3 regions of the Rhizobium sp. K102 genome follow, and region 3 is predicted to be linked to each of the others. Evidence: predicted binding sites of a transcription regulator. Region 3 holds the regulator's gene; each other region holds the start of a gene.
The links. The regulator HrcA, encoded in region 3, represses chaperone genes, less so after heat shock. The targets are predictions, from matches to a motif close to GTTAGCACTCNCNNNNNGNGAGTGCTAAC.

Region 1 (10,664 bases), 990 kb from region 3:
GAGATCGCCGATATCAATATGGTCGTGCCGATCGATCTTTTGCCGCCGATCCTCGACGACCTCTTGAACCGCGGTCAAGTCAACAAGCCGCCACGGCCCTGGCTCGGCGCATTCTCCGCCGAAAGCAATAGCGGCGTGGTGGTGATGAGCGTGGCCGAAGGCGGTCCGGCCGCCGAGGCCGGCCTGCGTCAGGGCGATATCATCTCCGAGATTCGTGACGAAGAGGTCGATGGCCTGGCCGATTTCTACCGCAAGCTCTGGCGCAGTGGCCCAGCCGGCGCCGAGATTCCGATGCGGATCCTGCGCAACGGCCGGGAAGCCTGGCTGCGCGTCAAATCCGCCGACCGCAACAGCTTTCTCAGAAAGCCGCAGCTGCAGTAGGGCCGCACCAGAATCGAAAAAGCCGTTGCGCTAGTATGATCGTTGAGAGGGCGCACCTTCCGACCCCCATTCCGATGAGCGTCAGAGATCCTTGCTCGTAAAACAGACCTCAGATCAGCCGGCCGTCATCTTCCGGCGCGCTCGCCGTCCGGCGGCGCGCGGGGGCGTTGTTTGCTTTTCCATGCCCGTCGGCCGCCGGCTGAATTTCCGTGAAGCCATTACCACCAGCTTCTTCTGCGGGCGGCTGTGGGTCGGCCCTGTTCCCGAAACGAACCATTGGTCAGGTCCCGACGGCAAGCGCCGTGGTGCAGCCTTGAACACTTCGGCTGTCGGCAGAAGTCTGCCCGGGCATGGTCGCCCAACCGCCGGCTTCAACGAACTGACGTTGCTTGTAGCCTTCGGTAATCGCCTTGAACTCGATCAGTTTAGCGCTGGCGTCCGGCGCCGCATTAAACCGCTCGACGCAAATGGCGGACGCCAGTTCGCCGCGTGCAATGTCACCGGCGGCGGCTGCCGCTTTGCTCGATGTGCCACCTGTTACCCAACCTCCCCAACTGAACCCGATGACCATCGTGGCGATTGCCGTGACGAGGCAGGCCCAGACGAGAAGCGTCTTGGATGGCTGGTAACTGTCGAAACGCTGGCTGATTGATGTCTTGCTGCTGCTCTGCACGGACATTGGAATTCTCCTTGTCTACGTCGGGTTTGCCGTCCGGCGACGCCGGATCGGTTCAGGCTTTCAGTATCCCATATCGCCCATGCCGCCATTTCCGACTGCATGGGCAGAATTTCTTGCTGGAATGTCGGCGATCATCACCTCGGCGGTGATCAATAGCGCCGCGATCGAGCCGGCGTCCTGCAGAGCAGTGCGCACGACCTTGGCAGGATCGACGATGCCGGCCTCGACCATATCGACATAGGTCTCGGTCTGTGCGTCGAAGCCCTGATTGTGATCATTGCTGCCGGCGAGTCTTCCGACGATGATCGAGCCCTCGAACCCGGCATTCTCGGCGATCTGCCGGATCGGGGCTTCGAGCGCCCTGAGCACGATCGAGATGCCGGCCGTCACGTCGGCGTTCTCCCCAACCATTCCCGTCAGCGCCGACTTCGCGCGCAACAGCGCCACGCCGCCGCCAGGCACGATGCCCTCTTCGACCGCCGCACGGGTGGCGTTCAGCGCGTCGTCGATGCGGTCCTTCTTTTCCTTGACCTCCGTCTCGGTTGCGCCGCCGACGCGGATGACCGCGACGCCGCCGGCGAGTTTCGCCAGGCGCTCCTGCAGCTTTTCCTTGTCGTAATCGGAAGTTATCTCCTCGATCTGCGCCTTGATCTGCTGGATGCGCGCCTGGATGGCCGCTTTCTCGCCGGAGCCGTCGATGATCGTGGTGGTGTCCTTTTCGATCAGCACGCGCTTGGCGCGGCCGAGCATATCGAGCGTGACGTTCTCGAGCTTGATGCCGAGATCCTCGGAGATCATCTGGCCTGATGTGAGCACGGCAATGTCTTCGAGCATGGCCTTGCGGCGGTCGCCGAAGCCCGGCGCCTTGACGGCCGCGACCTTCAGGCCGCCGCGCAGCTTGTTGACAACCAGAGTCGCCAGCGCCTCGCCTTCGACATCCTCCGAGATGAGCAGAAGCGGCTTGCCGGTCTGCACAACGGCCTCCAGAATGGGTAGCAGCGCCTGCAGACTTCCGAGCTTCTTCTCGTGCAAGAGGATGTAGGGATCCTCCAGTTCCACGCGCATCTTCTCGGCATTGGTGACGAAATACGGCGAGAGATACCCACGGTCGAATTGCATGCCCTCGACGACGTCGAGTTCGGTCTCGGCGGTCCGCGCCTCTTCGACGGTGATGACACCCTCATTGCCGACTTTGTCCATCGCCTTGGCGATCATCTCGCCGACGGCGGCGTCGCCATTGGCGGCAATGGTGCCGACCTGCGCGATCTCACCTGATGATTTGACCTTCCTCGCCCGCGCCTGAATCTCCTTGACGATGGCAACGACGCCGAGATTGATGCCGCGCCGGAGATCCATTGGATTCATACCGGCCGCGACGAGCTTTGCGCCCTCACGAAAGATGGAGGCGGCGAGCACCGTCGCCGTCGTCGTGCCGTCGCCGGCAAGATCATTGGTCTTCGAAGCCACCTCACGCACCATTTGCGCGCCCATGTTTTCGAATTTGTCGGCGAGCTCGACCTCCTTGGCGACGGTGACGCCGTCCTTGGTAATGCGCGGCGCGCCATAGGCTTTGTCGATGACGACGTTGCGACCCTTTGGACCAAGCGTCACTTTGACGGCGTTGTTGAGCAATTCGACGCCGCGCAGCAAATGATCGCGCGCATCGGTGGAGAATTTGATTTCCTTGGCAGACATGATTTCTATCCAGTTCGGTCTTGAGATGAGGGTCGGAAAACCGACCGTCAGGCGGCCTTGTCGGCGGCCTCGGTCTTTTCCACGATGCCCATGATGTCGGCCTCCTTCATGATCAGGAGGGTCTGGCCATTGATCGTAACCTCCGTCCCCGACCATTTTCCAAACAGGATCAGATCACCGACCTTGACATCGAGCGGGACCAGATTGCCGCTTTGGTCGCGCCGGCCAGGGCCGATTGCAACCACTTCGCCTTCCTGCGGCTTTTCCTTGGCGACGTCTGGAATGATGATCCCGCCCTTGGATGTGACATCGCCTTCTGCACGCCGAATGACGACGCGGTCGTGAAGTGAACGGAATTTCATTGAGGTCTTTCTGCTGCCGGCGCGTATGGCGGCTGCAATCCATAAATAGCACTCGTGGCACTCGATTGATAGGAGTGCCAAGAAATATTGTTCATGGCAGGAAATTTTTCTAAAAAATCCTGAAATCAATCCAACCAGATGTTTTGTAAAAAATAGAAATTATGCGCCATCACGCTACATTTTTATTCGCCATAGCAAAGAATTAATTCAGTGTTTTTCATAAAGAAATCCGAATTTATCTTGATTTAAACTCAATCAGGGCGTAACGATAGGCCTCGTCGATTTGGCCGACTTGGCTTCGCGGTGTCAGAGACCTACGACCCGCCATACACCACCGAATTCTCGATAGCGAATATGTGACGTCGTTCCGGCGTGCATTCGCTTGTTCCCGATCCGGAATGAACCTGGCGCTGACCGCGGATGTAGCGGCAGCGTCGCATTCGTCCGGTTCGGATCTCAACGCTACAGGAAACGCATCGGTGTATTCCTGGGGAGGTATCAGCCATGACAAGTCGCACCACACAAACCGTCGTCCGTTTTTCATCCCCATTCCGCCTGCCGGGTTTCGATAGGGCACAGCCAGCCGGAGAATACCGCATCGATTACGATGAGGAATTGATCGAAGGCGTTTCCCGGCTCGCCTGGATGCGGGTCGGCGCCTTCATCCACCTGCCGGCGATCGCCGCGCAGAGTTCGACGCAGCAGATGATGCCCATCCAGCCGTCAGATCTCGAAACGGCACTCGAAAAGGACCACGAGCAATTATGACCGCAACCCGCATCCCGCAACGCAGTGAACGCTCGATCCGACGCGAAGCAGCAACACACATCTTCAAGGTGGGACAGACCGTCCGGTTGAAGGACGGGTTTCTGGTCGTTCCCTCCAAGCTTCCCGACGTATGCCGCATTACCGCAACGCTGCCTCTGAGAGGCAATGTACCGCAATACCGCATTCGAAGTGACGACGAGCGTCATGAGCGGGTTGCGCCGGAGGATAGCCTGAAACCGGTAAACCTATCGCCCGCCGGCAGCGGCGCAACACTGATCGAGAGGACGTTTGGCCATGGCCACCGCCCGAAAGATGGAAGGTTGACATCGTGAAGAGCAATGGTGACGAAACTGAACGACGGAATGCCTTTGCTCTCGTGGCATGGCTAAACAAGGGTGGCGCGCCCGGCCGCTACTCCATGGACATCGAACGCGACCGGCGGATCGTGCGCATCCGTTCTTCGACCGTCTATCATGCTTCTGCGAGCCTCCCGGCACACGCGGACCACGCCGCAATCAGCGGGAGCCGAGCGGAGGCCGGCAACGAGATGGCGGCCTCCAATCTTCTCAACCTGGGGTACCGGAGGGAATGGATCAGACTGTCGAACGCTGCCGGGAGTGCTCCCAGACTCCGCCGGTTCAACCATGGCGCTAGCCTTTCTCAATCCAAGCCGCAGCTTCGATACGGCCAGAAATGCTGTGCGCTTCGTCGGCCATGACGGGATGTTCGAGGTGTTGTTCTTTGTCGAGGTTGGCGCTCTGGCGAAATCCTACACCGCATTGCAAAGTAGCGGGGTCTCGGAAACGAGGTGGCTTTCGTCTTTCGACGCCCTGCGCACCTCCATTCATGACGCAGCACACAAAGCCTACTCCCACCGCCGCCGCCCCTCCTATACTCTGACTGCGGCGGATTTCCGCTAGACGGATCCGGACGCGCGAGAACGCTCCATGTTGATCCGTTACGGCTATGAAATTACCTTGACCTGCCCGCAGCCGACTGCCTTGGTATGTCTGTTGTCGGTCCATGAGGATCGTGCAGCCGACATCAGAATTCCGGAAACAGTGTTCACCACTCCCGACGTTCCCACATCGACTTATCGCGACCTTTTCGGCAACCGCTGCCTTCGGCTGGTCGCCCCGACGGGCGATCTGACGATATGGGGCGATGCGACCATCGAAGACGACGGCGAGCTGGACAGATCGCTGCCGGGGGCGAGGGAACTCCCGGTTTCGGAGTTGCCGGATGATTGCCTCGTCTATCTGATGGGCAGCCGCTATTGCGAGACGGATCGGCTCAGTCAAATCGCTTGGGACATGTTCGGCACCGTCTCCCCGGGCTGGGGCCGCGTTCAAGCGATTTGCGACTTCGTTCAAGGCCATATCCAGTTCGACTACATGCAGGCGCGATCGACGCGGACAGCCTTCGAGGCGTTCCACGAACGTGTCGGCGTCTGTCGCGACTTTGCGCATCTCGCGGTGGCCTTGTGCCGTTGCCTCAACATTCCTGCCCGATATATCAATGGCCATCTCGGTGACATCGGAATTCCCGTCGTCGACCCGATGGACTTCAGTGCTTGGATCGAAGTCTTCCTTGACGGTGCATGGCATACATTCGATCCGCGCAACAACACGCCGCGAATCGGTCGTATTATCGTCGCGCGTGGACGCGACGCTGCCGACATCCCGCTCATCAACTCGTTCGGACCCCATGTACTGAAGGCGTTTCGAGTCTGGACCTACGAGGTGACAAACCTGCAGCAGATGCCAAGCGCCGCTGAGGGAGCTGTTTAGCCGGGCCAGGGCGGATGCGGCGATGTCCAGCGCGGCTTTGCCGCTGGCGACCGCAGTGGCAGCACTGCATCCCATATGCCGCCCCGAAAAATCGCGTGACAGCGTCGCTCGCCTTGTCTTAACTAGGGCATTGCCGGTACAGCCCCGACTTGCACTGGAAGCAGGCGTTGATATCTTCGGGTGAGGACCGCGTCAGATGAAAACACTGGTCATAGGCGCAGCCGGAATGGCCGGCGTTCCTTTGTGACACATGCCTCAGAACAGCTGCTGAAAAATCTTGGCGTCGAGCCATCTTTCATGTGAGCAGTCCCTCGGGACCGAATTAGGGAGTTCGCAGTTCATGTTCGATCATGTCTCCATCGGCGTCAAAGACCTCGAAAGAGCCCGCCGTTTCTACGACGCGGCGCTGGTCCCGCTCGGCTATGAGCGCCTCTCCAATTCCGATGGTGTGATCGGCTACGGCGCGGACGAGGTCGGCCTCTGGGTGATACAGGCGGAGCACCCCGTTGTCTCCGACATGCAATCCGGGCTGCATTTCTGCTTCGTCGCCCCGAACGAGGCCGCTGTCGACGCCTTTCATGCGGCGGCTATCGCTTCCGGCGGCACCGACAATGGCGAACCGGGCATCCGGCCGGATTACGGCCGCTTCTATTACGCCGCCTTCGTCATCGATCCCGATGGCTACCGCCTCGAAGCCTATTTCCACAAGGGTGAGATATAGCGGGCTCCGAATTTCGAGCAATTCCAAACGAAAAATCGCTTCACACTTTCCTGGAACTGCTCAGGCCGCGGCTCTTGAAATCGCCACGCGGCAGCCGGAGGCTACGAGCGCTTCGCCGGCGACGTCGAGGAACAGCCGGCGGAACCAGCGCGCCCGGCCGTCCGCCTGATCGACCCGACGGTAGAGCATGGTCACCGGATCGACCGGCAGCGGCAGCGGCGGGTCGCAAATCGTCAGCCCATGCAGTTGCGCCATGCAGCGGCCGATCGATTCCGGCACGATGGCGATGGCGGGCATCGCCCGCAGCGCCGTCGGCAGGGCGGAAAAGCGCGGCACGGTCGCCACCACCCGGCGCCGATGGCCGGTGCGGCTGAGCGCGATGTCGATGCTGGTCGAGGCGTTGCCCTCGAAGGAGACGGTGACATGCGCGGCATCGGCGAAACCGTCGAGGCTCAGCGGCGCCTTCAGCTTGACTTGAGCGTCGTCGTAAATGCAGATCGAGGCCTGGTTGAACAGCGGCGCGCGGATGTGCCACGAGGCTGGTTCGTCGTGCACGGAAACGCTGAAATCGAAGACGCCCTCATCCAGCCGGCGGGCGGCATCGCGCTTTTCGGAAGCGATGCCGATCAGCCGGGCACCCGGCGAAAGCTGCAGCAGGCGGGCGGCAAGCGGGCCGAAGAAGGCCGATTCGAGATTGTCGCACATGCCGATGCGGAACTCGCCCTGCCAGCTTGCCGGATCGAATTCGGCCTGCGGGCGGATGGCGCGCTCGATGCCCGACAGCGCATCCTCGATTGCCGGAGCAATGGACAGGGCCCGTGGTGTCGGCTGCAGGCCGCGGCCGACACGCACGAACAATTCATCGCCCAGCGCCTCGCGCAGGCGGCGCAATGCAGCCGACAGACCGGGCTGCCCGAGCAGCAGCCGTTCGGCGGCGCGGCTGACATTGCGCTCCTGCATCAGCACCGAAAAAGCCAGCAGCAGGTTGAGGTCGATCTTGCGAAGCGTGGCGTCACTCATCATCATCAGTAATACCTGGCATGGCTACTATCAATTTGCAATAGGATTGGAAGCTGTACATTTTCTCGTTCCCTGCCGCCCTGCAACCTCCCTCCGATGAGGCGGCAGCAAAGAAGGAACGATTTCGATGACACTTTCCAAATCGAGAAGCGGAGCGGGGCTGGCATTGCTGCTGCTCTGCACCGCCAATTTCCTCGACGCCATGGATGTCTCCACCATCGGTGTCGCGCTTCCCGCCATCCAGGCCGAACTCGGCATGGAGGCGACATCGCTGCAATGGGCCGTCAGCGCCTATGTGCTCGGCTATGGCGGCTTCCTGCTGCTCGGCGGCCGGGTCGCCGACGTCTTCGGCCATCGGCGCGTCTTCCTCTGGTCGCTGGCAATCTTTGCCGCCGCCAGCATCGCCGGCGGTTTCGTCGACAGCGGCCCGACCTTGATCGCCGCCCGACTGGTCAAGGGCATCGCCGCCGCCTTCACCGCGCCCGCGGCGCTGGCGCTGCTGCTCTCCGTCTTCGGTGAAGGTACGGCGCGGGCGAAGGCCCTCGGCGTCTTTGCCTCCACCGGTGCGACCGGCTTCGTGCTCGGCATGGTGCTCGGCGGTGCCGCGACGATCGTCAGCTGGCGGGCGACGCTCGTCATGGGCGCGCCCGTCGCCATCCTGACACTCGTCCTGGCGCCGCTGGCGCTGCCGGCCGACCCGAAAAGAACCGGACTACGGCCGGCATTCGACTGGGCCGGCGCACTGACGATCACGCCCGGGCTGTTGCTCTTCGTCTTCGGCATCACCAATGCCGCGGCTGCCGGCTGGCAGGCCCTGCCGACCTGGGGTTCGCTCTTGGCGTCGCTGGTGCTGATCCTGCTCTTCCTCGCGGTTGAAGCACGCCATGCCGATCCGATGGTGCCGCTCGGCATGTTCCGCCGGGCGCGGCTGCGGCACGCCAATGCGATCGCCGCCCTCTTCCAGGGCGCCTATGTCGGCTTCCAGTTCCTGGCGACGCTCTACTATCAGAACGTCATCGGCTGGTCGGCCTTCACGACAGGCTTCTCCTTTGCCCTCGGCGGCGTCTTCGTGATGTTCCTGGCGCCACGATTTGCGAACCTGGCGCAAAACCGCGGCGCCACCGGGCTGATGGCGGCAGGCGTCGGCCTGCAGGCCTTCAGCTACATTTTCTGGGTGGCAGCACTCGGACATGTCGATCCGATCCTGCTGGTGCTGGTCTCGCAGATCCTGCTCGGCCTCGGTTATGCCATGACCTACCCTTCGGTGCAGGTCGCAGCCCTTTCCGATGTCGAGGACGACAAGTCGGGGCTCGCCTCCGGTCTGCTCTTCGCCTCCTTCCAGATCGGCGGCGGCATCGTGCTTGCGGCCGCTTCGGCAGTCTTCGGCGCCGCGCCGAATTTCGGCTGGGACCCGTATGTCGCCGGCGTCGCCTTCGTGGCGCTGCTTGCGATCGCCATCACGCTGCTTGCAGCCGCAGGTCCGAGGACATCGGCTGTCCGGAGGCCCACCTATCAGGCGGCGGAATGACTATTGTGCCCGCACCCTTATCGGTGCGGGCTCTTCATAAGCAAAAACGAATATTCACGGCGAGAATCCCATTGCCTTGCCTCGGCGAAAGGCGCATGGTTTCGCCTCGGCAGGCCTTGAGCGGGCGCTGCCGACTGAGGGATTTGAATACCTTCGACCCGACGAAAGGAGGACCGATGTCTTCCACTTCCAAAAAGCCATACCTGACCTCGTCCGATCTCGACATGCTTCAGTCCGTACTGGACAATGCCGGCTACGGGGCCAGGATCGCGACCGACGACGGCAAGGGCTGCAATGTCGCAGCGGTGCTGCTGATCAAGCTGTTTCAGGAGGGCGTAACGTCGCCCGCCATGCTTTCGCAGGCCCTCGAACACTACTTCGGCAAGCTGAAAGCGCCGCCGAAACCAGTCACTCCGGTTTACGACCGTTATGCGATCCAGGGATTGCCCAGCGACAGGCGCAAGACAAACCTCAAACCCGACGCGCGAAGCTGAAAACGCGCTGTGCATTGTCTGAACAGGAGATCGATCGATGGCAAAAGGTCAGTTGAGAAGCAATCGCGAGGCTCGCAAACCGAAGAAGGACAAGCTGGCGCCGAAGATGGCAGGCACCTTCGCAGGCCAGATGAAGGCCGCGACCCAGGCCGCTCCGCACGGAAGCAGCGCGCCGAAGAAATAAGCTCGCATCGAGCCCTCGGGTGAATCGCCCCTCGCCGCCTCCATGACCAACGCAAGTCGGGATCGATTTGCGTATTGGGCGATGTGTGGCTAAAAGCGGCAGCGCGTCCTGCCGGGACGCGCGATCAGCGATGATCGTGTTTTCGAAAAGCCGGAAGGTGCCACAGAGCATGACTCCTCTTCAAATAATCAACCGCCTCGGCGATCCGTCGAGCGTCGCAGCCTTTTGCGGCGATATTTCGTGATCGAACGCGCGCACCGCTTCGAGAGCGAGGAAATCCGGCTCGCCGCCTTGGACGAGCCTTTTGAAAATCCGCAGAATCCTGCGGCACCGACAGCACCTTTCGCCGAAAAAGCCTGGTTGAAGATCCTTGCAGGATATCGCCAGCCGAGGACCACACGCAGTGCCTTTGAACTGGCCGTCACAGCTATTCCCTTTGCGCTGTTCTGGGCGGCCGCATGGGCGGCCGTTCGTTACGGCTTTTTGCCGGGCCTGATCCTCGTCGTTCCGGCGGCCGCTTTCCTGCTCAGGCTGTTCATGATCCAGCATGATTGCGGCCACGGCTCATTTTTCGCCCGCCGCCGCCTCGACGACTGGGTCGGGCGCGCGATCGGCATATTGACGCTGACGCCTTACGACTACTGGCGTCGGGCGCATGCGGAACATCACGCCTCGGCCGGAAACCTCGACGAGCGCGGCGTTGGCGACATTGAGACACTGACGATCGCCGAATATAACGCGCGGTCCCGCCGGGGGCGGCTTGCCTACCGGCTCTACCGGCACCCAGCCGTCATGTTCGGCATCGGGCCGGCATGGCTGTTCATCTTCAAGCAGCGCCTGCCCTTCGGTATGATGCGCTCCGGCCCCCTGCCCTGGATCTCGACCATGGCGACCAACCTTGCCATCGCTCTGGCCGCCGCCTTATTGATCTGGGCGGGCGGGATCGTTCCCTTCCTGCTGGTCCACCTGCCGATCGTGCTTCTAGCGGGAGCCGCTGGCGTCTGGCTGTTCTATGTCCAGCACCAGTTCGAGGAAACGCACT
Region 2 (10,664 bases), on a different replicon from region 3:
GGGCGTTCGCTCGCTTCGAAGAGGCCGCGGGCCGCCTCGACCATCGACTGCAGGTGGTTGGGGTCGCGCACGCCCTGTCGGTAGAGCTCGATGATGATGCTCGCCATTCGTTCGGCTTCGGCGCTGTCCCTTGCTATCGCGTAGTCGGCGCTGAGCTTGTCGAAGACCTGCTGGCAGGTTGCCAGATCGCGGGAGTCCAGCGGCACCTGCGATCGGTTTGTGATCGTTTGAACCATCTTAATTCCCTCGGAAAACAGCCCGCCCGGACATCATCCTGTCGGGGCGGGCCGGCGACCTTTCGTCTCAGAAATCCATGCCGGGGCCGCCCGGCATTGCCGGAGGGGCATCCTTCTTCGGCTTCTCGGCGATCATGGCTTCCGTCGTCACGAGAAGACCGGCGATGGATGCCGCGTCCTGAAGCGCGGTGCGAACGACCTTGGCCGGATCAATGACGCCCTGCGCATAGAGGTCGCCATATTCACCCGTCTGGGCGTTCCAGCCATAAGAGAAGTCGGTCTTTTCGCGCAGCTTGCCGACGACTACCGAGCCCTCCGCGCCGGCGTTCTCGGCGATCTGGCGAGCCGGCGCCTCAAGTGCGCGGCGAACGATGTCGACCCCGACGCGCTGGTCGGCATTGGCGGTCTGGACTTTTTCAAGCGCCTTGACGGCGCGCAGCAGGGCCACACCGCCGCCCGGCAGGATGCCTTCCTCGACCGCCGCGCGGGTTGCGTGAAGCGCGTCGTCGACACGGTCCTTCTTTTCCTTGACTTCGACTTCGGTCGAGCCGCCGACGCGGATGACGGCAACGCCGCCGGCGAGCTTGGCAAGGCGTTCCTGCAGCTTCTCGCGGTCGTAGTCGGAGGTGGTTTCTTCGATCTGGGCCTTGATCTGGGCAATGCGGCCTTCGATGTCGGACTTGGCGCCCGAACCGTCGACGATCGTGGTGTTTTCCTTCTCGACCGACACTTTCTTGGCGCGGCCGAGCATGTCGAGTGTCACGGATTCGAGCTTGATGCCCAGGTCCTCGGAGATGACGGTGCCGGCAGTGAGCACGGCGATGTCTTCAAGCATGGCCTTGCGGCGGTCGCCGAAGCCGGGGGCCTTGACGGCAGCGATCTTCAGGCCGCCGCGCAGCTTGTTGACGACGAGCGTTGCAAGGGCTTCGCCTTCGACGTCTTCAGCGATGATGAGGAGCGGCTTGCCGGACTGGACGACGGCTTCGAGAACCGGGAGCATCGACTGCAGGTTCGAGAGCTTCTTCTCGTGGATCAGGATATAGGGATCCTCGAACTCGACCCGCATCTTGTCGGCATTGGTGACGAAATAGGGGCTGAGGTAGCCGCGGTCGAACTGCATGCCTTCGACGACTTCGAGTTCGGTTTCGGCGGTCTTGGCTTCTTCAACCGTGATGACACCGTCATTGCCGACCTTTTCCATCGCCTCCGCCAGGAAGCGGCCGATTTCAGCATCGCCATTGGCGGAGATCGTGCCGACCTGGGCGATCTCGGAATTGTTGGAGATATTGCGGGCGTTGGCCTTCAGTTCCGCGACGATGGCGACGACGGCGAGATCGATGCCGCGCTTCAGGTCCATCGGGTTCATGCCTGAGGTAACGGCCTTGGCGCCCTCCTTGACGATGGCCTGGGCGAGGACCGTCGCAGTCGTGGTGCCGTCGCCGGCGATGTCGCTGGTCTTCGAAGCGACTTCGCGGACCATCTGGGCGCCCATGTTCTCGAACTTGTCTTCGAGTTCGATTTCCTTGGCGACCGAAACGCCGTCCTTGGTGATGCGCGGCGCGCCGAAGGACTTGTCGATCACGACGTTACGGCCCTTCGGGCCAAGGGTCACCTTCACGGCGTTGGCCAGGATGTCGACGCCGCGCAACAGCTTCTCGCGGGCTTCGACGTTGAATTTGACTTCTTTAGCAGCCATGTCCTCACTCCTTCATAGGCAGCTAGCATTGACCACGTCCTGAGGGTTCAGGCGGCCTGCTTTCCTTCGCTCTGGGCTTCGATGATACCCATCACGTCGCTTTCCTTCATGATCAACAGGTCCTCGCCGTTGATCTTGATTTCCGTGCCGGACCACTTGCCGAACAGGACGCGATCGCCGACCTTGACGTCGAGCGCCTGAATCTGGCCGGCATCGTTGCGGGCGCCGGGACCGACGGCAATGACCTCGCCTTCCTGCGGCTTTTCCTTGGCGGTGTCGGGAATGATGATGCCGCCCTTGGTCTTTTCCTCGGAATCGACGCGGCGGACGAGAATGCGGTCATGAAGCGGTCGGAACGACATGTCTTCCTCCATCGACAAACAATGATGACGTTGTTCGCCAGACCGGACCGGATGACGAGGTCCGGGTGGGTGCAAGGTCGCGCGCCTTGCGGGATTGATCTGGTTCGATGGTTTTTCGATTTCAAGGGGCGGCGCAGAAAAATTAGCACTCGCTGCTGGCGACTGCTAATGGCCCCGCGGGGAACAGAAGACCGGCTCCTGCGTTCGAACTAATGACGATGGTCGTCCCCTCGTCTTGAAGACGAGTTCAAAACTGTGCTCCGGCTTGAATCCGGATTTCGGCGTTCCTAGCTCTCAGGCGATCGAGGCTCGATGAGCTCGATCACCGTCACACGTTCTTTTAGGCCCACGTTCTTTTAGGCCCACGTTCTTTTAGGAGTGAGTGACATGGAAGAGAAGACCAATATAATCAAAGACCTCACTATCGAGGAACGCGAGGAAATCTTCGTCGACATCGCTCGTACGCTGGAGGATACGGCGCGCGAGGCCCTCGTCGAGGGCAATATGCACTTTGCTGTACTGTCGAACAACATGGCCGAAGCGATCCGCGTCAACGCCGACGAACTCGCCCGGGACGATCCCGAGAATGCCGAGCGCGTATTGCTCCAGGCGACGGCGATGATCTCGCAGTTCGAGGCCGTGCACCCTTATCGCATGGTAAGCATGGCCGTTCACTGATTGACCCGCTCAAATCAATCGCCGGCGTGCGGAACTCTCACAGCTGGCGAAGGTTAATGGATCACAGCATCGAGAGGTGATCCATGACGACTTCGAAAACCAACACACCACCCGAAAGCGGAACCGACGACGCGCGTTCCTTCGACACGCAACGGGCCGAGGTCGATCGCCAGAATGCATCGGACGCAGTCCGGCGCAATGCGAGTTCGACATCGGATCGCGACAGCGGCACCGAAACGCCAAGCCTGAAACTCGCGAAAGAGTATCTGAGCCTCGGCGGGCGCCGCCGGTCCAAGATCGACGACAACATCACCACTGTTCGCCAATGGGAGGTGGATCCGCCGGCGGCCGAACGCTTCTGGCAGGAGCGGGTGGAGACGCTTTCAAAGGCTGAGCGCAAGCAGGTGGAGGATTTTCTTCCCACCATCAACACGCCTTGAAACACGGCCGCTCGAGGCGAAACCAAACTGCGAGGTCTGGTCGGACCTGGAGAAGATCATGGCCACAGACAAACACGAACAGATACGCCGGCGGGCCTACGAAATCTGGGAGGCCGAAGGCCGCCCTGAAGGGGCGGACCTGCGTCATTGGATGCAAGCCTGCGACGAGCTGGCTGGCGAGGACGAGGATGAGACGCTGCAGGACCTGCTCGATCAAGACGACAGGGACGACGCGGCGCTGCTTCAAGGCGCCGGGGAAAGCGGCGATCGCGATCGGCCACACCCCGGATTTGGTCAAGGTGCCGGGGCGACGCCGCCCGATATCGAGATAACCACGGGGGAGAAACCTTCGCGGCAGAAGATCAGAGAGACCGAAGGACCGTAATCGTCATGCAGCATCTCGACCACGCCATGCAGATCGCCATGGAGGCACATGACGGCCAGACGGACAAAACCGGACGGCCCTTCTTCGAGCACTGTCAGCGGGTCGCGCTTCTCGTGCCGGGCGACGAGGCGCGAACCGTCGCCTACCTTCACGACGTCGCCGAAAAAGGCAATGGCTGGACGCTCGACAGGCTGAAAGAGGAAGGCTTCCCGTCGGCGATCATCTCTGCGGTGGATGCATTGACCCGGCGGCCCGACGAGCCGGACGAGGAATTCGTCAGGCGTGCGGCAGCAAACTCGCTCGCTTTGCCTGTCAAATGGGCCGATCTCGAAGACAATCTGCGCCAGGCCGAACAGGCCGGCAAAGACAAGCAAAAATATCAAAGCGGCCTGGATCTGCTACGCGATATCGAGAACGGACAATAGTGTTCCCTTCCGGTGGCCGCAGCGAAGGTCCGGCCAGCAAGAGGCGTTCGTGTCGCTATTTCTGACGCGGCTGCCGCAAGCCGGCGCCGGTAGCGATCTGGCGGCCTTGGCGCCTGGCGGCAGCGGCTTCGTATAGCGTTCGCGCCGCATTGCGGATTTCCTCCTGCATCGCCTGGTCTTTCTCGTATGCCGCATGGCTTGTCGCGTAGGGTTCCCAGTAACCGATGTAACGGTCGATTTCCGCAAGTGGGCCGGCTGGTATAAGATCCATCGATCTCAGCCAGTCCGAAAGGTTCCTGCGGACACCTTCGGCACCTTCCGTGTCACCATGAACGATGACGGAAAACAGGCGGCCTTCCAGATGGCGGGGATAGGGCCATCCGTGCATCTCCAGCTGTTTTGCCTGGTCGGCATGTTTCCCATGGGTGCTCGTCGGATCCGGGTTGCCGCCGTCGGCACAGACAAGCCGGTCGATCATCAGCTTCAGGGATGACGGCGCCTGATACCAGTGCACCGGCGTGACGATCATGATGCCGTGCGCCTCGACCCACATCGGATAGATCTCGTTCATCCAGTCATGGATCTGTCCGAGCGAATAGTTGGGATAACAGGAACAGGGCCAGTGACAGAGAGCCGCCGCCGTGGAGAAGCAGGCTTTGCACGGATGGATCTGCCGGCCGTATTCCGAGGCGAGCCGGCTCAAGTCGAGGATCTCGATCTTCACATGGCGCTGCTGTTCCAGCACCTCCCTGGCGATATCGACCATGCGGTAGCTCTTGGAAATCTCGCCCGGGCAGGTGTGTTCGCTGCGCGTCGAGCCGTTGACGAGAAGCAGACGGGTCGGCCCGTTCGGATCGTCATGCCGCTTTTGCGCGTCACGGATGGCATCGCGGGCCGCCAGCCAGTCTTCAGCCAGATCATAATCGGGATCGGCGAAGCCGGGGCCGGCCTTGCGGGTCTTCGGGCTTTTTCGCGAATTTGCGTAGGCTTCCCAGGCTGCCGAGGCGAGTCGCGCAAGCTCTTCCTGCAATTTGCCGTAGGCCGGATCCTGAAATTGATTGAGAAAGCGCCGCTTGAATTCATGCTCGTCGAGCCGCGGGCTGGGACTGCCCTTGCGCGGTTCGAGATCGGAGGCTGAAGTGGCAACATTGGCTGGCATTGGGACCTCCTGAAGCCGGTGCTTTGCTGAACGCACCGGCAGATACTGTGTTCCCGTCATGCCACCGATGGGCCGATGCAAGCGCAGCGTCGAGCGCTAAACTCTTCCGGAATTTCAAGAAGTAGCCGCCACCCACTAACCATTTCCTGACCATGAAACAGGCCACGATGGCATGCCGACCAGCGGTAAGTCGCTTATTAACTCATACGACCTATAGTCGCGGCCACTTGGGCGAACGGGGGAGTGGTCTTGTCCGACGAGCTGCACATGATCTCTGCAATGGGTGGTGCGTTGACGGGCCTGCCCGGACTTGGCGATTGCCTTGATCAACACGATATCGTGCTCAGCGTTCACCTCGATCGAGATGAGTTTCACGAATGCGTCGCCAAGCGGCCGTTACCCAACCTTATCCTGCTCGACGCCCTGTCGTCGGAGGGACGCCATCTCGAAGACTGCCGGCGTCTCAAGGAAAACGCCGTAACGCGTGATATCCCTGTGATTATACTGGTCTCGCCGCAGGACGAGCAAAGCAAGATTGCGGGGTTTGCCGCCGGTGCGGTGGATTGTGTCTCCAACCGCGTGGCCGCCGCCGAGCTCGTCGCCCGCATCAAGCGACATATCGAGCTCGGCGCGGCGCAGGCGCGACTGCAGCGGCGCAACGAGCAACTCGACACCGCGCTTGCCAGCATGGGACAGGGCGTGTGCCTGTTTGACGAGGCCGGCCGGCTGCTTCTTTCGAACAATCGTTATGCTGAGGTTTACGGACTCGATCCCGCCGTCATCCATCCGGGGCAGTCCCTGGAAGACATCCTGAATCTGAGACATGAGGTCGGTGCCGTTCCCGCCACTTCGACGTCGGACTATCTCGCCTGGGCCGAAGCGACCAATATCGGTGACGTGCCCCAGGATTGGATCAAGGAACTCAAATCCGGCCGGATCATCCGCGGCTATCATCAGCGGACGCCGGGAGGCGGCTGGGTATCGACCCATGAGGATATCACACAGGCCTGGTTCGCGGAAAAAGCCCTTGCAGAGGCGCACGCCCAGGCAGAACGCGCCGAGCAGGAGGCGCGGGCGGCGCATGCCCGGCTTCTGGCAGCCTTCGAAGTCGTCCCGGAAGGCCTCGTCCTGTTCGACGCCGAAGACCGCTTCGTCCTGTGGAACCGACGATACGAACAGCTTTACGCCGAAAGCGGCGATATGCTTGTCAAAGGGATGCGCTTCAAAGACCGCCTGCGTGCAGGCCTCGAACGCGGCCAGTATCCGGAGGCGGTCGGGCGCGAAGAGGAATGGCTTGAGGAGCGGCTGGCCCATCATGCCGAGCCCACCAGCAAACACGAGCAGCGTCTGCCCGGAAACCGGTGGATCCGGATCGAGGAACGCCGGATCTCCGAAGGGGGCAGCGTCGGCATCCGAGTCGATATCACCGATCTCAAGATGCAGGAGGCGTCGTTCAGGCTGCTGTTCGAAGGCAATCCGATGCCGATGTGGGTGTATGACCGCGATACCCTGAAGTTCCTCCATGTCAACCAGGCTGCCATCGATCACTATGGCTATCGTCTGGAGCAGTTCCTGACCATGACGCTGCGTGACATCCAGGCGCCGCAGGACGCCGGACGGGCCACGTCTGCCGTCTTCGATGCCGAGGATCCAGCCGCCACGACCTGCTCCTCCCGCCACCTCAAGGCAGATGGCGGCGCCATTGAAGTCACCGTCTATTCCACCTGCTTGAACTACAAGGGCAAGGCGGCATCGCTGATGGCCGTCGCCGACGTCACCGAGGCCAAGCGTGCCGAAAAGGCATTGCTGCAGCACCGCGATACGCTGGAAGAGATGGTGCGCTCCCGCACCGTCGAACTGGCGCGGCAGGCGGAAGAACTCGAACGCATGCTCGAACAGGAAAAGCAGATCAACGAGTTGCAGCGCCAGTTCGTCTCGATGGCCTCGCATGAGTTCCGCACCCCGCTGGCGGTGATCGACGGCGCAGCGCAGCGGCTCATTCGCCGCAAGGAGGCGGCGACGCCGGAATTCCTTGCCGAAAAGGCCGACCAGATCCGCAGCTCGGTTTCCCGTATGCTCGAACTGATGGAAAGCATTCTTGCCGCCGGGCGGTTGGATCATGGCCGGATCACCATCATACCCAAGCCGTGCTCAATTGCCGAAATCATCGAAACCTGCAGTGCGCGTCAGGAAAGCATCCGGCGATCCCATCGCTTTCTGCTCGAACTCGACCGGATTCCTCAGACCATTTATGGTGATCGCCCCGCGCTCGATCAGGTCTTCAGCAACCTGTTCTCAAATGCCGTGAAATACGCGCCGGATTCTCCCAATGTTCACGTCACAGGGTGGCAGGAAGGAGAAAGCGTCTGCATCACTGTGCGCGACGAAGGCATCGGCATCGACGCCGACGACCTCCCGAAGATGTTCCAGCGTTATTTCCGCGCCAGAAGCTCCACAGGCATTGCCGGCACCGGCATCGGCCTCAATCTCGTCAAACAGATCATCGAGCTTCATGGTGGAACGATCGAGGTGACGAGCAGCCGCGGGAATGGCACGACGTTCACCCTCCGGCTTCCCATCGGCGCGGAGGTGTACGATGAGTTGCGTGCGGCGGGCTAAAGCGCGTCGAGATCATTCAGATTCGCTCCTCGCGCTTCAGGTATACAATCCTAAAGCTTCAGGGCGAATGCCGGCACGCGCACGCCGTTTTCACGGAAGTGCCGCTCCAGCTCGGTAGTGTCCGGACTAGCCGGCGGGTTGCTCAGCGCCTCGGCCCAGTTCTCGCGGCTGGGCAGGGCCATCGCCGCGGTGACGAGCACGGTGGTTCCCGGGCCGAGTTCGCCGCGCAGCTGCGGCAGCAGGGTTTTGGCGTGGATGAGGTTGGTGTTGGGGATCGGGCTCATCGTGTGGCCGGCCCTCGGACGGGATGACAGATCCACGATGGCGCTGACATCCGTTTGTCCGTAACAGACTGCCCGACCTTCCGCCTGTTCGGATCGATCGGCATTAAAATCGGCACGTTCGATCGCAAAGCCGCCTTCGATGGTGCTCAGCGCCCGCGGTGTGGTTATGCGGTGAATGCGGATGTGCCAGGGGTTTGCGGGGATGAGCCATGTCTCGATGCTGACGTCCTGCCAGGGGCGCCAGCGCGAATAGAGCCGGTCGCCCGCTATCAGCGCTTCTTCGAGGGTTTCGCGCATGCGGAAATGAACGCCGTCGTCGGAGAGGCCGAGCATGCCGTCGAAGCTGGCGGCGGCAAAGTTCCGGTCGTCGGCCTCGATGTTGAAGGCATAGCGGGTGGAGTAGGCGAATTTCGAATATTTCTCGTTTGCACCGCGCATCTTGTCGTGCTGCTGGCCGGAGGAGAGCACGACGACATTTCCCGGCGTATGCATGGCGACCATGCCGGCCGGCTTCAAAGCCACCGGCTCTGAGAATTCCGGCTGCGGCGCCTCTTCGGCGGCCCAGAAGGGGTGATCGTGAGGAAGGGCGAGCGGCAGGAAGAATTTCAGCGCCCAATAGGGCGAGCCGGGAGAGTTATAGCTCTCGCTCATCAGAAGGTTCGGGTAGCCGTAGCCGATGGAGAGAACGCCATCGCGATCGGCGATCGGCAGCGCCGACCACCAGCGGATATGGCGCATGTAATAGCCCTTGATCTCAGCCCAGGGCAGCGCCTCGACGCCGGCAAAGGCGAGCGCACCCCAGAAGCCGCCGGCGGCGAAGCGGTAGGTCTGGCTGCGGCCGAAGGCAAGGGCTGCGCCATCCGGGCCGAACCAGTGGCGGATATCCGCGGCGAAGGTCCTGGCGCGATCGCGGAAGCGGTCCCTGCGCGCCTCGTCGCCGCGCGCCAGCACGGCGTAGATCAGGCCATAGAAATGCATGGCGAAGGGGATGTAGTGATCGACCCGCCGGACCGGCCCGTCGCGATACCAGCCGTCGCCGAGATCGAAAGCTTCCAGTTCGTCGAGATAGGTGACGGTTTTGCTTTGGTCGAACGCCACACCGACACGCTCCAGCCCGAGATCGATGAGGACGCGGAAGAATTTCCAGTTGTTGTCGATAAATTCCAGGTTCCGCGCGGCGACAAGATAGGCGGAGACCGTCTTCTTCTCGTTGTCAGCAAGCGGCTCCCAGATATGTTCGGGCACCAGCGCCAGCGCAAAGCCGACGGCGGCAAGCTCGACCAGCCGCTGGTTGCGATCGGCGAGATCACCCCAATATTCGGGATGATCGGGATTGGTGCCGTTTGCGAGCCCCTGCCGATAGAGATCCCAATGCGGGAAATGACCGCCGCCTGCAGCAAGAGGAACGATGCCCCAGAGCGGCCGCGCAAATCCTTCCAGATCCGCCGCCGCCCGGTCGAAGATCGCGCCGGCAGCACCGAGGCGCACACGTGCGCCGCCTTCGGAGAAATAGGGCAGGAGCGGTTTGAAGAGGTCGATGACGGCCTTGGCCAGATCGTCGCGTGTCGTCAGCGGATTGCCGGAAAGCGGGTTGGCCTTGGTAGGATCGTAGATCATCGTCAACTCGGAATTTCGTAAAAACAAATTCGGCCGCGGGCCGATGTTGACCCGCGGCCGCCGATATCTTGTGAGACTACTTGATGGCTTTCACGCCTTCAGTCATTTCTTTCAGACCGTCATCGACGGAGGTGTTGTCGGTCATGATCGCGTCGTGGGCGCGGTTGAGCACCACCTCGATCTTCGCGGCGTTCGGATTGACGGCCATTTCCAGGTAGGCTTTGGCCGGTATCAGCGCTTCCTTGCTGGCCTCATCCTGCGGGAAACCGGGCGTCGACGCGATCTTTGCGCTGACATCGGCGGTCTTCAGCGCCGGGAAGGTACCGGTCGAGGCGATGACGGCCGCGCCCTCCGGGCCGGTGACGAACTTGATGAAATCGAGCGCGGCATCCTTGTGGGCGGAATTGGCGTTGACCGCCAGCCCCGAGATCTGCGCAGCTGTCGTGCCGGCGGCCACACCGTCGGGATGCGGGAACTTCACGATGCCCCAGTTCTTGCTCTTCGATTCACCCGACTTGACCTTGGCGATCTGGGTGCCGACGAACCAGGTGCCCATCGGCAGCATGCCGATCGTGCCGTTGAAGAAGAGCGCCGAATAATGCGTATTCGATGTCTTCAGGAAGGCGTAGGAGGGGATGGCGCCATCCTTCTGCAGGGTGAGCGCGCGCTCGTACCAGGGCTTCAGGAAGGTGTAGTCGCCATCAACAAGCGTGTGTTTTCCGTCGAGGATGCCGGGCAGCTGGACGGTTGAGCGCCAGGTATG
Region 3 (10,664 bases):
TCAGCAGATCCAGAAATATGAAAAGGGCACCAACCGCGTCGGCGCAAGCCGTCTGCAGAACATCTCGAGCATTTTGAACGTCCCGGTCTCCTTCTTCTTCGAGGATGCACCCGGCGAACATTCCGGCGCCATCGGCGGCATGGCCGAAACCTCCAGCTCGAATTATGTCGTCGACTTCCTCTCCTCCTCCGAAGGCCTGCAACTCAACCGCGCCTTCGTGAAGATTTCCGATCCCAAGGTTCGCCGCAAGGTCGTGGAACTGGTCAAGGCGCTCGCGGCCGAAGCCGACGCCGACTGATCACAGCTCCCTTCGCACAATGGAAGGCGGCCGAAAGGCCGCTTTTTTGCGTTTTTGGGGCAAAATTTGTCACTTAGCCGCAGATATAAAGATATATTTATGTCCTTCTGCGCTTGTCATCGGCGCTCGAACTGAGTACCTACTAGCAGGCTTTTATTCTTTGAGGGGAATCCCGGAATGCGCGCGAATTATCTCTTTACCAGCGAAATCTGTTGCCGAAGGTCACCCGGACAAAGTGTGTGACCGCATCTCCGACGAGATCGTCGACCTGGTCTACCGCGAAGCGGCCAAGACCGGCGTCAATCCGTGGGGCGTGCGCATTGCCTGTGAAACGCTGGCGACGACCAACCGCGTCGTCATCGCCGGCGAAGTCCGCCTGCCGCCGAGCCTGATGAAGAAGGACAAGGACGGCAACGACGTCATCAATCCCTCGAAGTTCAAGGCCGCCGCCCGCCGCGCGATCAAGGATATCGGCTACGAGCAGGACGGCTTCCACTGGAAGAAGGCCAAGATCGACGTGCTGCTGCACTCGCAGTCGGCCGACATCGCTCAGGGCGTCGACAGCGCCGCCGACCAGCAGGGCGACGAGGGCGCCGGCGACCAGGGCATCATGTTCGGTTATGCCTGCCGCGAGACGCCGGACCTGATGCCGGCGCCGATCTATTATTCCCACAAGATCCTGCAGCTGCTGGCGTTCGCCCGCAAGAAGGGTGATGGCGAAGTCGCCAAGCTCGGCCCCGACGCCAAGAGCCAGGTGACCGTGCGTTACCTCGACGGCAAACCGTCGGAAGCGACCTCGATCGTGCTTTCCACCCAGCATCTCGACGAGAGCTGGGAACTCCAACAAGGTCCGCGCCGTCGTCGAACCCTATATCCGCGAAGCGCTCGGCGAGCTGAAGATCGCCGATGATTGCAAGTGGTACATCAACCCGACCGGCAAGTTCGTCATCGGCGGCCCGGACGGTGATGCAGGCCTTACCGGCCGCAAGATCATCGTCGACACCTATGGCGGTGCCGCCCCGCATGGCGGCGGCGCATTCTCCGGCAAGGACACGACCAAGGTCGACCGTTCGGCCGCCTATGCCGCCCGCTATCTCGCCAAGAACGTCGTGGCCGCCGGCCTTGCCGACCGCTGCACGATCCAGCTCTCCTACGCGATCGGCGTCGCCCAGCCGCTGTCGATCTATGTCGATCTGCATGGCACCGGCAAGGGCGTTTCCGAGGACCAGGTCGAAGCTGCGATCCGCGAGAATATGGATCTGTCGCCGTCGGGCATCCGCCGCCACCTCGACCTCAACAAGCCGATCTACGCCAAGACTTCGGCTTACGGCCATTTCGGCCGCAAGGCCGGCCGCGACGGCTCGTTCTCCTGGGAGCGCACCGACCTCGTCAAGGCGCTGAAGGAAGCCGTCAAGACCAAGGCCGCTGCATGACGGATATGGAGCGCCGGGGCCGGGCGACCGAAGCCTTTTTCGGTCGCCGCAAGGGCAAGGCCCTGCGCGAACAGCAGGCCGAGACGTTAAGCAGCCTGCTCCCGGCATTCCTCGTCGACCTCTCGGCGGCTCCTCCGGAGCCGCTGACCTCCCTCTTTCCGGTCCCCGTCAAAAACGTACGCCTGGAAATCGGTTTCGGCGGCGGCGAGCATCTGATGCACCGCGCCGTGGAAGGGCCTTCGACCGGCTTCATCGGCGTCGAGCCCTTCGTCAATTCCATGCAGAAGCTGTTGTCGCGCATCGGCGAGACGGGCGCGCGCAATATCCGCGTCTACAACGACGATGCGACGCAGCTGCTCGACTGGCTGCCGGACGCGTCGCTCGACCAGATCGACCTGCTCTATCCCGACCCTTGGCCGAAGCGGAAGCACTGGAAACGCCGCTTCGTCTCGAAGACCAATCTCGACCGCTTCCATCGCGTGCTGAAGCCCGGCGGCCTGTTCTGCTTTGCCTCGGACATCGACACCTATGTGAACTGGACGCTGCTCAAATGCCGCGACCATAACGGCTTCGACTGGATCGCCGACAATGCGGCCGACTGGCTGACGCCCTACGAGGGCTGGCCGAGCACGCGCTACGAGGCCAAGGCACGACGCGAGGGCCGGTCTTCGGCCTATCTGACATTCCGGAAAATCTGAGCTTCGACGGCGGCTAAAGGGCAATAGTGACGGGCGTGCCGTGCGACACCAACGACGATTAGCCTATCCTGACGCGCAGTCTCCGCAGCGAAATCGAATAAGCGATAGTGCCCTGCAAGAGCAGAACAACGCGACAGGCACTATTCGACGGTCAGTGCAGGCTGACCGTCTTCAGTTCGTCCTCGGCCGCCTTGAAGAAGGTGCTGGAGCGGTTGTCCGTCAGGAGGATCGGCGTGCCGTCGGCGCCGAAGAGTGCCCAAAGATCGACGTTCGGATCGATATCCGGCGCTTCGGGGAAACACTTGGCGACCTCTTCGGTGCGCATTTTTCTGATGTAGGCGACCTCGCCGTTGCCGATGTGGGCAAGCTCGGATTTGGTCAAGTGAGACGTGGCTTCTTTCATCAACATTCCTGTTCCTCCGGAAGAAGGGACCAACGGTTCGACAAACCGTTGTGCTACTGTGAAACCGAAATGTTAATTTTCTTGACCATGCGCGCGGGTTCCGGACGAATTAGATCGACGGAGAGCAGGCCGTTCTTCAGGCCGGCGCCGAGCACCTGCATGCCGTCGGCAAGCACGAAGGTGCGTTGGAACTGGCGGGCGGCGATACCGCGATAGAGATAATCCCGCTCGCCCTGCTCCACCTGGCGGCCGCGGATCACAAGCTGGTTCTCCTCGGTGGAGACGTCGAGTTCTTCCTCGCTGAAGCCGGCCACCGCAAGGGTGATGCGCAGACGTTCCGGCGCGCCGCTGTCGGCGGCGATGCGTTCGATATTGTAGGGCGGATATCCGTCGCTCGCCTTGGAAATGCGCTCCAGTGTCTTTTCCATGGCATCGAAGCCCAGAAGCAGCGGGCTGGCGAAAGGGGTAATGCGGCTCATCTCTTTTCAAGTCCTTGATGCAAGCGACCATCCCGGACCTCAAGCGCAGCATCCGGATGCCGCTAATATGGGGACAGGACCCCGGCGCTGCAAGGCACAGGCGGCCTGCCGGCGACACCGCCCCGATTTTAAGCCCTCTCAAGTTTAAGATGGCCGGCGGCCGCCTGCTTGCTTGACAAAGCGCCCCTCGCCTCGCATCAAAACATGCCCGTGCGAATGTGCTGATTTGTGACGGGAAATGAAGAAGTGGTGCATGCCGCAGCAACCGGCATGGCGAGGACGGGACGGTCGCAATGGCAAGCGCAAGAAAAATCATCATCGACACGGATCCCGGCCAGGACGACGCTGCCGCCATCATGCTGGCCTTCGGCAGCCCCGATGAGCTGGAGGTGCTGGGGATCACGACGGTCGCCGGCAACGTGCCGCTTTCGCTGACGAGCCGCAATGCGCGCATCGTCTGCGAGCTCTGCGGCCGGCCGCAGACGAAGGTTTTCGCCGGCGCCGACAGGCCGATCGCCCGCAAGCTGGTGACGGCGGAGCACGTGCACGGCAAGACCGGCCTCGACGGCCCCGAGCTCGCCGAACCGACGATGGCGCTGCAGCCCGGCCATTCCGTCGACTTCATCATCGAGACGCTGCGCCGCGAGCCGGAAGGAACCGTGACGCTCTGCACGCTCGGGCCGCTCACCAATATCGGCATGGCCTTGCAGAAGGCGCCGGACATCGCACCCCGCATCCGCGAGCTGGTGATGATGGGCGGCGGCTTCTTCGAGGGCGGCAACATCACGCCGGCGGCCGAATTCAACATCTATGTCGATCCGGAAGCCGCCGACATCGTCTTCCGCTCGGGCGTGCCGATCGTGATGATGCCGCTCGACGTGACGCACCAGTTGCTGACCCGCAAGGACCGGGTGAAGCGCATGGCCGAGATCGGCACGGCGCCGGCAAAGGCGATGGTCGAGATGCTGGAATTCTTCGAACGCTTCGATATCGAGAAATACGGCTCCGACGGCGGGCCGCTGCACGACCCGACCGTGATCGCCTATCTCTTGAAGCCGGAGCTTTTCAAAGGCCGGGACTGCAATGTCGAGATCGAGGTCCAATCCGAACTCACCGTCGGCATGACCGTCGTCGACTGGTGGCAGGTGACGGAGCGCAAGCGCAATGCGCGGGTGATGCGCCATGTCGATGCGGACGGTTTCTTCGATCTTTTGATCGAACGCTTCGCCCGCATCTGATTTTTTTGGCTTTCCTCCTCCAACAAGAGAGAAGGAAAGCTATCTCAGGCGTCCTTCTCGTCGAAGACGGAATTGGTCTCGGCTTCGGCCGGTTTCGGGCCGCCCTTGGCGACACCGACCATGGCCGGGCGCAGCACGCGCTCGCCGATGGTAAAGCCCGCCTGCACGACCTGGACGACCGTGTTGTTCGGCACCTCTGAGTTCGGCACCTCGAACATCGCCTGATGGAAATTCGGATCGAACTTTTGGCCGACCGGCTCCAGCTTGCGCACACCATGGCGCTCAAGCGCCGACAGCATGGCACGTTCGGTCATCTCGACACCTTCGATCAGCGTGGTCAGGCCGGCATCGGCGGTGGCCTTGGCCTCCGGAGAGATGGCATCCAGCGCCCGGCGCAGATTGTCGGAGACGGCAAGCATATCGCGGGCGAAACCGGCGACGGAATAGGACTTGGCGTCCTTGACCTCGCGCTCGGTGCGGCGGCGCAGATTGTCCATCTCGGCGGCAAGGCGCAGATAGCGGTCGCGCAGCTCGCTGTTTTCGGCTTTCAAAAGCTCAAGCGGGTCTGGCTGGGCGGTCTCTTCCTGCACTGTATCGTTCTCGACGTAGGCGGCGGCGTCGGCTGCGGCATCGGCCGCAGTTGCGTCAGGTCCGTTTTTCGTCGTTTCATCGGTCATGACGGTCTCCGGTTGGTGTCTTCAGATGCGCCCGATATCGAGGTTTGACCGAAAAAAATCAAGTCTGCGTGACAAAGAAGCGAAAATTCCGCAGTTTGCGCGTTGCGGCGTCAAAGCGGATTGCGCGAAAGGCGAGAGACGAGCTGGGCGGTGTAATCCACCATCGGCACGATGCGGGAATAATTGAGCCGCGTCGGGCCGATGACGCCGACAGCGCCGACGATCCGGTCGTCCTCGTCGCGATAGGGCGCGACGATCAGCGACGAGCCGGACAGCGAGAAGAGCTTGTTTTCCGAGCCGATGAAGATGCGAACGCCGGAGCCGCTTTCGGCCAGATTGAGGATCTCGATCAGGCTGTCCTTCTTTTCGAGATCGTCGAACAACATGCGCAGCCGATCGAGATCCTCGGCGCCGCCAAGCCCTTCGAGCAGGTTGGCGCGGCCGCGAATGATCAGCTGGGCGGGCTTTCCCTCGTCCGGGCTGCCGGCCCAGACGGCGATGCCGCGCTCGACGAGATCGCGCGACAGCGCATCGAGCTCGTGGCGGACATCATCCTTGAGCCGGCTCAATTGTTTGCGCAGCTCCGGCAGGGTCTGGCCGGACATGTGCGCATTGAGGAAATTTGCCGCCTCCGTCAGTTGCGAGGAGGTGACGCCGGCCGGCAGCTCGATGATGCGGTTTTCCACCTGGTCGTGATCGCCGACGAGCACGGCGAGCGCCTTTGTCGGCTCGAGCCGGATAAACTCGACATGCTTCAGTACCGGATCGCTTTTCGAGGTGATGACGAGGCCGGCGCCGCGGGAAATGCCCGACAGCATGCGGCTTGCCTCGTTCATCATCGATTCCACCGGATTGCCGCCGCTTTCGGCCCGCACCTGGCGGTCGATATTGGCGCGCTCCTCGGCGGAGAGATCGCCGATCTGCATGAAGGCATCGACGAAGAAGCGCAGGCCGATCTGGGTCGGCAGCCGGCCGGCGCTGACATGCGGTGAATAGATCAGGCCGAGCTCTTCGAGATCGCTCATGACGTTGCGCACCGAGGCCGGCGACAGCGACATCGGCAGGAGGCGTGACAGATTGCGCGAGCCGAGCGGTTCGCCGCTTTCCAGATACCCTTCGACGATGCGGCGAAAGATTTCCCGGGAGCGCTCGTCCAGCACGGCAACGGCATCCGAAACCGACGTCGACCTGGTGCCCATGAACCTCTCGAACCCAAACTGATGATGCTTCCCGAAAATATAGTCAAACTCGCCCGCGTGGCAAAAGGGAATTTGCAAATAGGCGCCGCCAATCGTAGAAGCGGTCAGCAACTCCAGGAGATAAGAATGCGGCCTTCAGGCAGAAAAACCGACCAGATGCGCAAGGTCTCATTCGAGCGCAACTTTTCCAAGCATGCGGAAGGCTCCTGCCTGGTGAAGTTCGGCGATACGCATGTGCTTTGCACCGCAAGCCTCGAGGACAAGACGCCGCCGTGGCTGCGCAATACCGGCAAGGGCTGGGTGACGGCCGAATACGGCATGCTGCCGCGAGCAACCGGCGAACGCATGAAACGCGAGGCCGCCGCCGGCAAGCAGGGCGGCCGCACCCAGGAAATCCAGCGGCTGATCGGCCGGTCGCTGCGCGCCGTCGTCGATCTGCAGGCGCTCGGCGAACGGCAGATCACCCTCGATTGCGATGTCATCCAGGCCGATGGCGGCACGCGGACCGCGTCGATCACCGGCGGCTGGATTGCGCTTTACGATTGCCTGAAATGGATGGAAAGCCGCAACATGATCAAGGTCGACCGGGTCCTGAAGGATCATGTCGCGGCCATCTCCTGCGGCGTCTTCGCCAGCCAGGCGGTGATCGACCTCGACTACCTCGAGGATTCCTCGGCCGAGACCGACGCCAATTTCGTCATGACCGGCGCCGGCGGCATCGTCGAGATCCAGGGCACGGCCGAAGGCACGCCGTTTACCGAAGAGGAATTCACCTCGCTGATGGGTCTTGCCAAGAACGGCATCGGCGAACTCGTCGCCCTGCAGAAACAGGCGATTGCGGGATGAACCCCATGCTGGAAGGCATGCTGGAAACGGCGCTCTATGCGCGGGATCTCGATGCGGCCGAGGTCTTCTACGAAGACGTTCTCGGACTTGAAAAGATCACCCGTGCGGCCAACCGGCATGTCTTCTTCCGCTGCGGCCCCGGCGTGCTGCTGATCTTCAACCCCGAGGAAACGGTAAAGCCGCCGGCGCCAAATGCCCTGCAGGTGCCGCCGCACGGCACGAGCGGCGAGGGCCATGCCTGCTTCCGGGTCTCCGGCCGCAATATCGATGCGATGGCCGAACGGCTGAAAGCGGCAGGGGTGGCGATCGAATCCGAGGTGCATTGGCCGAACGGCGGCCGCTCGATCTATTTCCGCGATCCGGCCGGCAACAGCCTGGAATGCGCGGAGGCCAAAATCTGGGGCATCGAACAGGATATCTGAATGCGCAAGCTTGAAACGAAGACCATCGTCGTCGCCAGCCACAATGCCGGCAAGATCCGCGAGATCCAGGAACTGATCGGACCGCTCGGCTTCACCGCCAAATCGGCGGCCGAGCTGAATTTCGTCGAGCCCGACGAGACCGGCACCAGCTTCGAGGAAAATGCGACGATCAAGGCGGTCGCCTCGGCCAATGCCGCCGGCATGCCGGCGCTGTCGGACGATTCCGGCCTGGTGGTCGACGCGCTCGGCGGCGATCCCGGCGTCTACACCGCCAATTGGGCGGAAAGAGCCGACGGCACGCGCGATTTCGACATGGCGATGGCGAAGGTGGAAAAGGCGCTGCAGGATGCAGGCGCGACGATGCCTGAACAGCGCACCGCGCGTTTCGTCAGCGTGCTCTGCCTCGCCTGGCCGGACGGGCATACCGAACTCTTCCGCGGCGAAGTGGAAGGCAATGTCGTCTGGCCGCCGCGCGGCACGCAGGGCTTCGGCTACGATCCGGTCTTCCAGCCGGAGGGTTACGGCGTTACCTTCGGCGAAATGAGCGGCGAGGAAAAACACGGCTGGAATATCGGCAAGCCGCAGGCGCTGTCGCACCGGGCGCGCGCCTTCAAACTCTTCGTCGAAAACTGCCTGGAGGCATAAGGTTACCACGTGGACAATTTCGATACGCCAGGCTCCTCGCGCGATGCGGCGCTGCTGCCCGATACCGGCGAGCCCGGCTTCGGCGTCTATGTCCATTGGCCCTTCTGCGCGGCGAAGTGTCCCTATTGCGACTTCAACAGCCATGTGCGCCACCAGCCAGTGGATCAGGAGCGCTTTGCCGCCGCCTTCCTGAAGGAGACGGCGGCGGTTCGGGCGATGAGCGGGCCGAAGACGGTGACGAGCATCTTCCTCGGCGGCGGCACGCCCTCGCTGATGCAGCCGGAAACGGTTGCCGCCATTCTCGACGGCATTGCCCGGCACTGGCATGTGCCTGATGGTGTCGAGATCACCATGGAGGCCAATCCTTCGAGCGTCGAGGCCGAGCGCTTCCGCGGCTACCGAGCGGCCGGCGTCAATCGCGTCTCGCTCGGCGTGCAGGCGCTGAACGACCGCGACCTGAAATTTCTCGGCCGGCTGCATGACGTCGCCGAAGCGCTGAAGGCGATCCGGCTCGCGCGCGACATTTTCCCGCGCATGTCCTTCGATCTCATCTATGCCCGGCCGGACCAGACGGTCGAGGACTGGGAAAGGGAGCTGAAGCAGGCGATCGCCTATGCGGTCGATCATCTTTCGCTCTACCAGCTGACCATCGAGGAAGGCACGCCCTTCTACGGCCTGCACAAGGCAGGCAAGCTGATCGTGCCGGATGGCGAGCAATCGGCCGTGCTCTATGAGGCGACGCAGGAGATCACCGCGCGCGAGGGCATGCCCGCCTATGAGGTTTCCAACCACGCCCGGCCGGGTGCGGAAAGCCGGCACAATCTGACTTACTGGCGTTACGGCGATTATGCCGGCATCGGGCCGGGCGCGCACGGCCGGCTGACGCGCGGCCGCGAAAAAATCGCGACGGCGACCGAGCGCAAGCCGGAAGCCTGGCTCGACATGGTCGAGCGCGACGGCCACGGCATTCTCGACGAAGAGCGGTTGGGTTATGAGGAACAGTCCGACGAATTGCTGCTGATGGGGCTGCGGCTCCGGGAAGGTGTCGATCTCGCCCGTTGGCAGCAGCTTTCCGGCCGCGAGCTCGATCCGAAGCGGGAAGAGTTTCTGCTCGAACATAAATTCATCGAGCGGATCGGCAATTCACGGCTGCGCTGCACACCGGCGGGCATGCTGATCCTTGATTCCGTCGTCGCCGACCTCGCCTGCTGATATCAGACAACGGATTGTTGCCAGCGCGGCGATGACCTTACCGCCGCGCCGGAAATCCATTTTCACCTGTGCTACTGCATAATTCCTTAAATCGAAATCGATTTAAGGATAAAATTATGCAGCAATTCAAAGTGCTACAGCGTCCTTTGCGCGTCTGAAGAGACGCGCGGCGCTGTAGTGGCGCCCGCCTTGAACAGGCTGCCGGTCGGCGTCTTCAGGAACATCTCCAGCGGAATATGCTCCTGATGCAGGAAGCCGGTCGCCGGCAGCAGCCCGTCACGGACCATCTCGATAACGGCGACGACGGAGGCCGACGTCGTCCAGGCGATCGCCGTGCGGCGCGCGCCGGCAATCTCGATCGGATAATAGGCGCGCACGAATTCCTTGCGGCGCAGGCTGCCATTCTCCGTCCCCTCGGCGGCGACGTGGACGTAGACGACGTCGTCTTCGACGGGCGGCTTGGCATTGGTCAGGATCTCGCCGGCGAGTGCGCGCTTGTCGCGCATCAGAAGCTCATGGAAGAAGAAGTTCATCAGCTCCATATGGCCGGGGTAACGCATGGTCTTGTAGTCGAGATTGTCGATCTTGCCGAGCATGGTGTCGCACATCGTGCCGAGACCGCCCGAGGTGGTGAAGGCTTCGAGCTTGACGCCGCCGACATAGATGGTCTCGTGCCATTCCATCGGCGAGACCAGCTTGCGCACACCGCCCTCGATGACCTCGCAATCGTTCAGATATTCGTTGACGACGCCCTCCGGCGACCAGTTGAAGGCATAGCCGAGAAGGCCGGTCGGATGCTGCGGCAGGGCGCCGACGCGCATGCGGATCGAGCGGCAGCGCTCGAAGCCGTCGGCAAGGCTTGCCCCGACAATGCCGACGAAACCCGGCGCCAGGCCGCATTGCGGCGCCATCAGGCCGCGGGCCGTCTTCGACAGTTCGATGATGAAATTGGTTGTGGGAACGTCTTCGGTCAGATCGAAATAATGGATGCCGGCAAGATGGGCGGCGCGGGCCAGTTCGATGTTCAGATGGTAAGGAAGGCAGGAGAGCACCGCCTCGACGGTGGAGAGCAGTTCGCCAATCACCTGAGCGTCGGAAATATCGCCGGTGCGGC

Region 1: MHI61_RS16905 (co-chaperone GroES) is a predicted target of HrcA. The motif match lies at 3,171-3,199, and genes of this name have one in related genera.
Region 2: groES (co-chaperone GroES) is a predicted target of HrcA. The motif match lies at 2,436-2,464, and genes of this name have one in related genera.

Annotation. Positions count from the first base shown of each region.
Region 1 covers NZ_CP092436.1:2,218,948-2,229,611, forward strand. Annotated here, with positions in the region: gene MHI61_RS16890 (S1C family serine protease) at 1-381, shown strand, start outside; gene MHI61_RS16895 (hypothetical protein) at 662-1,060, opposite strand; gene groL (chaperonin GroEL) at 1,121-2,755, opposite strand; gene MHI61_RS16905 (co-chaperone GroES) at 2,803-3,117, opposite strand; gene MHI61_RS16910 (hypothetical protein) at 3,622-3,885, shown strand; gene MHI61_RS16915 (hypothetical protein) at 3,882-4,217, shown strand; gene MHI61_RS16920 (DUF1488 domain-containing protein) at 4,530-4,805, shown strand; gene MHI61_RS16925 (transglutaminase family protein) at 4,833-5,675, shown strand; gene MHI61_RS16930 (VOC family protein) at 6,016-6,396, shown strand; gene MHI61_RS16935 (LysR family transcriptional regulator) at 6,457-7,419, opposite strand; gene MHI61_RS16940 (MFS transporter) at 7,544-8,944, shown strand; partial or broken gene MHI61_RS16945 (hypothetical protein) at 9,072-9,438, shown strand; gene MHI61_RS16950 (hypothetical protein) at 9,476-9,622, shown strand; gene MHI61_RS16955 (fatty acid desaturase) at 9,914-10,664, shown strand, end outside.
Region 2 covers NZ_CP092437.1:64,368-75,031, reverse strand. Annotated here, with positions in the region: gene MHI61_RS27870 (hypothetical protein) at 1-236, opposite strand, end outside; gene groL (chaperonin GroEL) at 304-1,932, opposite strand; gene groES (co-chaperone GroES) at 1,980-2,294, opposite strand; gene MHI61_RS27855 (hypothetical protein) at 2,682-2,972, shown strand; gene MHI61_RS27850 (hypothetical protein) at 3,056-3,412, shown strand; gene MHI61_RS27845 (DUF2934 domain-containing protein) at 3,471-3,797, shown strand; gene MHI61_RS27840 (metal-dependent phosphohydrolase) at 3,803-4,222, shown strand; gene MHI61_RS27835 (flavodoxin family protein) at 4,278-5,381, opposite strand; gene MHI61_RS27830 (PAS-domain containing protein) at 5,661-8,000, shown strand; gene MHI61_RS27825 (DUF2264 domain-containing protein) at 8,051-9,901, opposite strand; gene MHI61_RS27820 (sugar ABC transporter substrate-binding protein) at 9,978-10,664, opposite strand, start outside.
Region 3 covers NZ_CP092436.1:3,208,391-3,219,054, forward strand. Annotated here, with positions in the region: gene MHI61_RS21840 (helix-turn-helix domain-containing protein) at 1-298, shown strand, start outside; partial or broken gene metK (methionine adenosyltransferase) at 476-1,731, shown strand; gene MHI61_RS21850 (tRNA (guanosine(46)-N(7))-methyltransferase TrmB) at 1,728-2,429, shown strand; gene MHI61_RS21855 (DUF1150 family protein) at 2,581-2,838, opposite strand; gene MHI61_RS21860 (Hsp20 family protein) at 2,886-3,311, opposite strand; gene MHI61_RS21865 (nucleoside hydrolase) at 3,605-4,549, shown strand; gene grpE (nucleotide exchange factor GrpE) at 4,594-5,226, opposite strand; gene hrcA (heat-inducible transcriptional repressor HrcA) at 5,337-6,425, opposite strand; gene rph (ribonuclease PH) at 6,552-7,271, shown strand; gene MHI61_RS21885 (VOC family protein) at 7,268-7,693, shown strand; gene rdgB (RdgB/HAM1 family non-canonical purine NTP pyrophosphatase) at 7,694-8,338, shown strand; gene hemW (radical SAM family heme chaperone HemW) at 8,348-9,550, shown strand; gene MHI61_RS21900 (saccharopine dehydrogenase C-terminal domain-containing protein) at 9,685-10,664, opposite strand, start outside.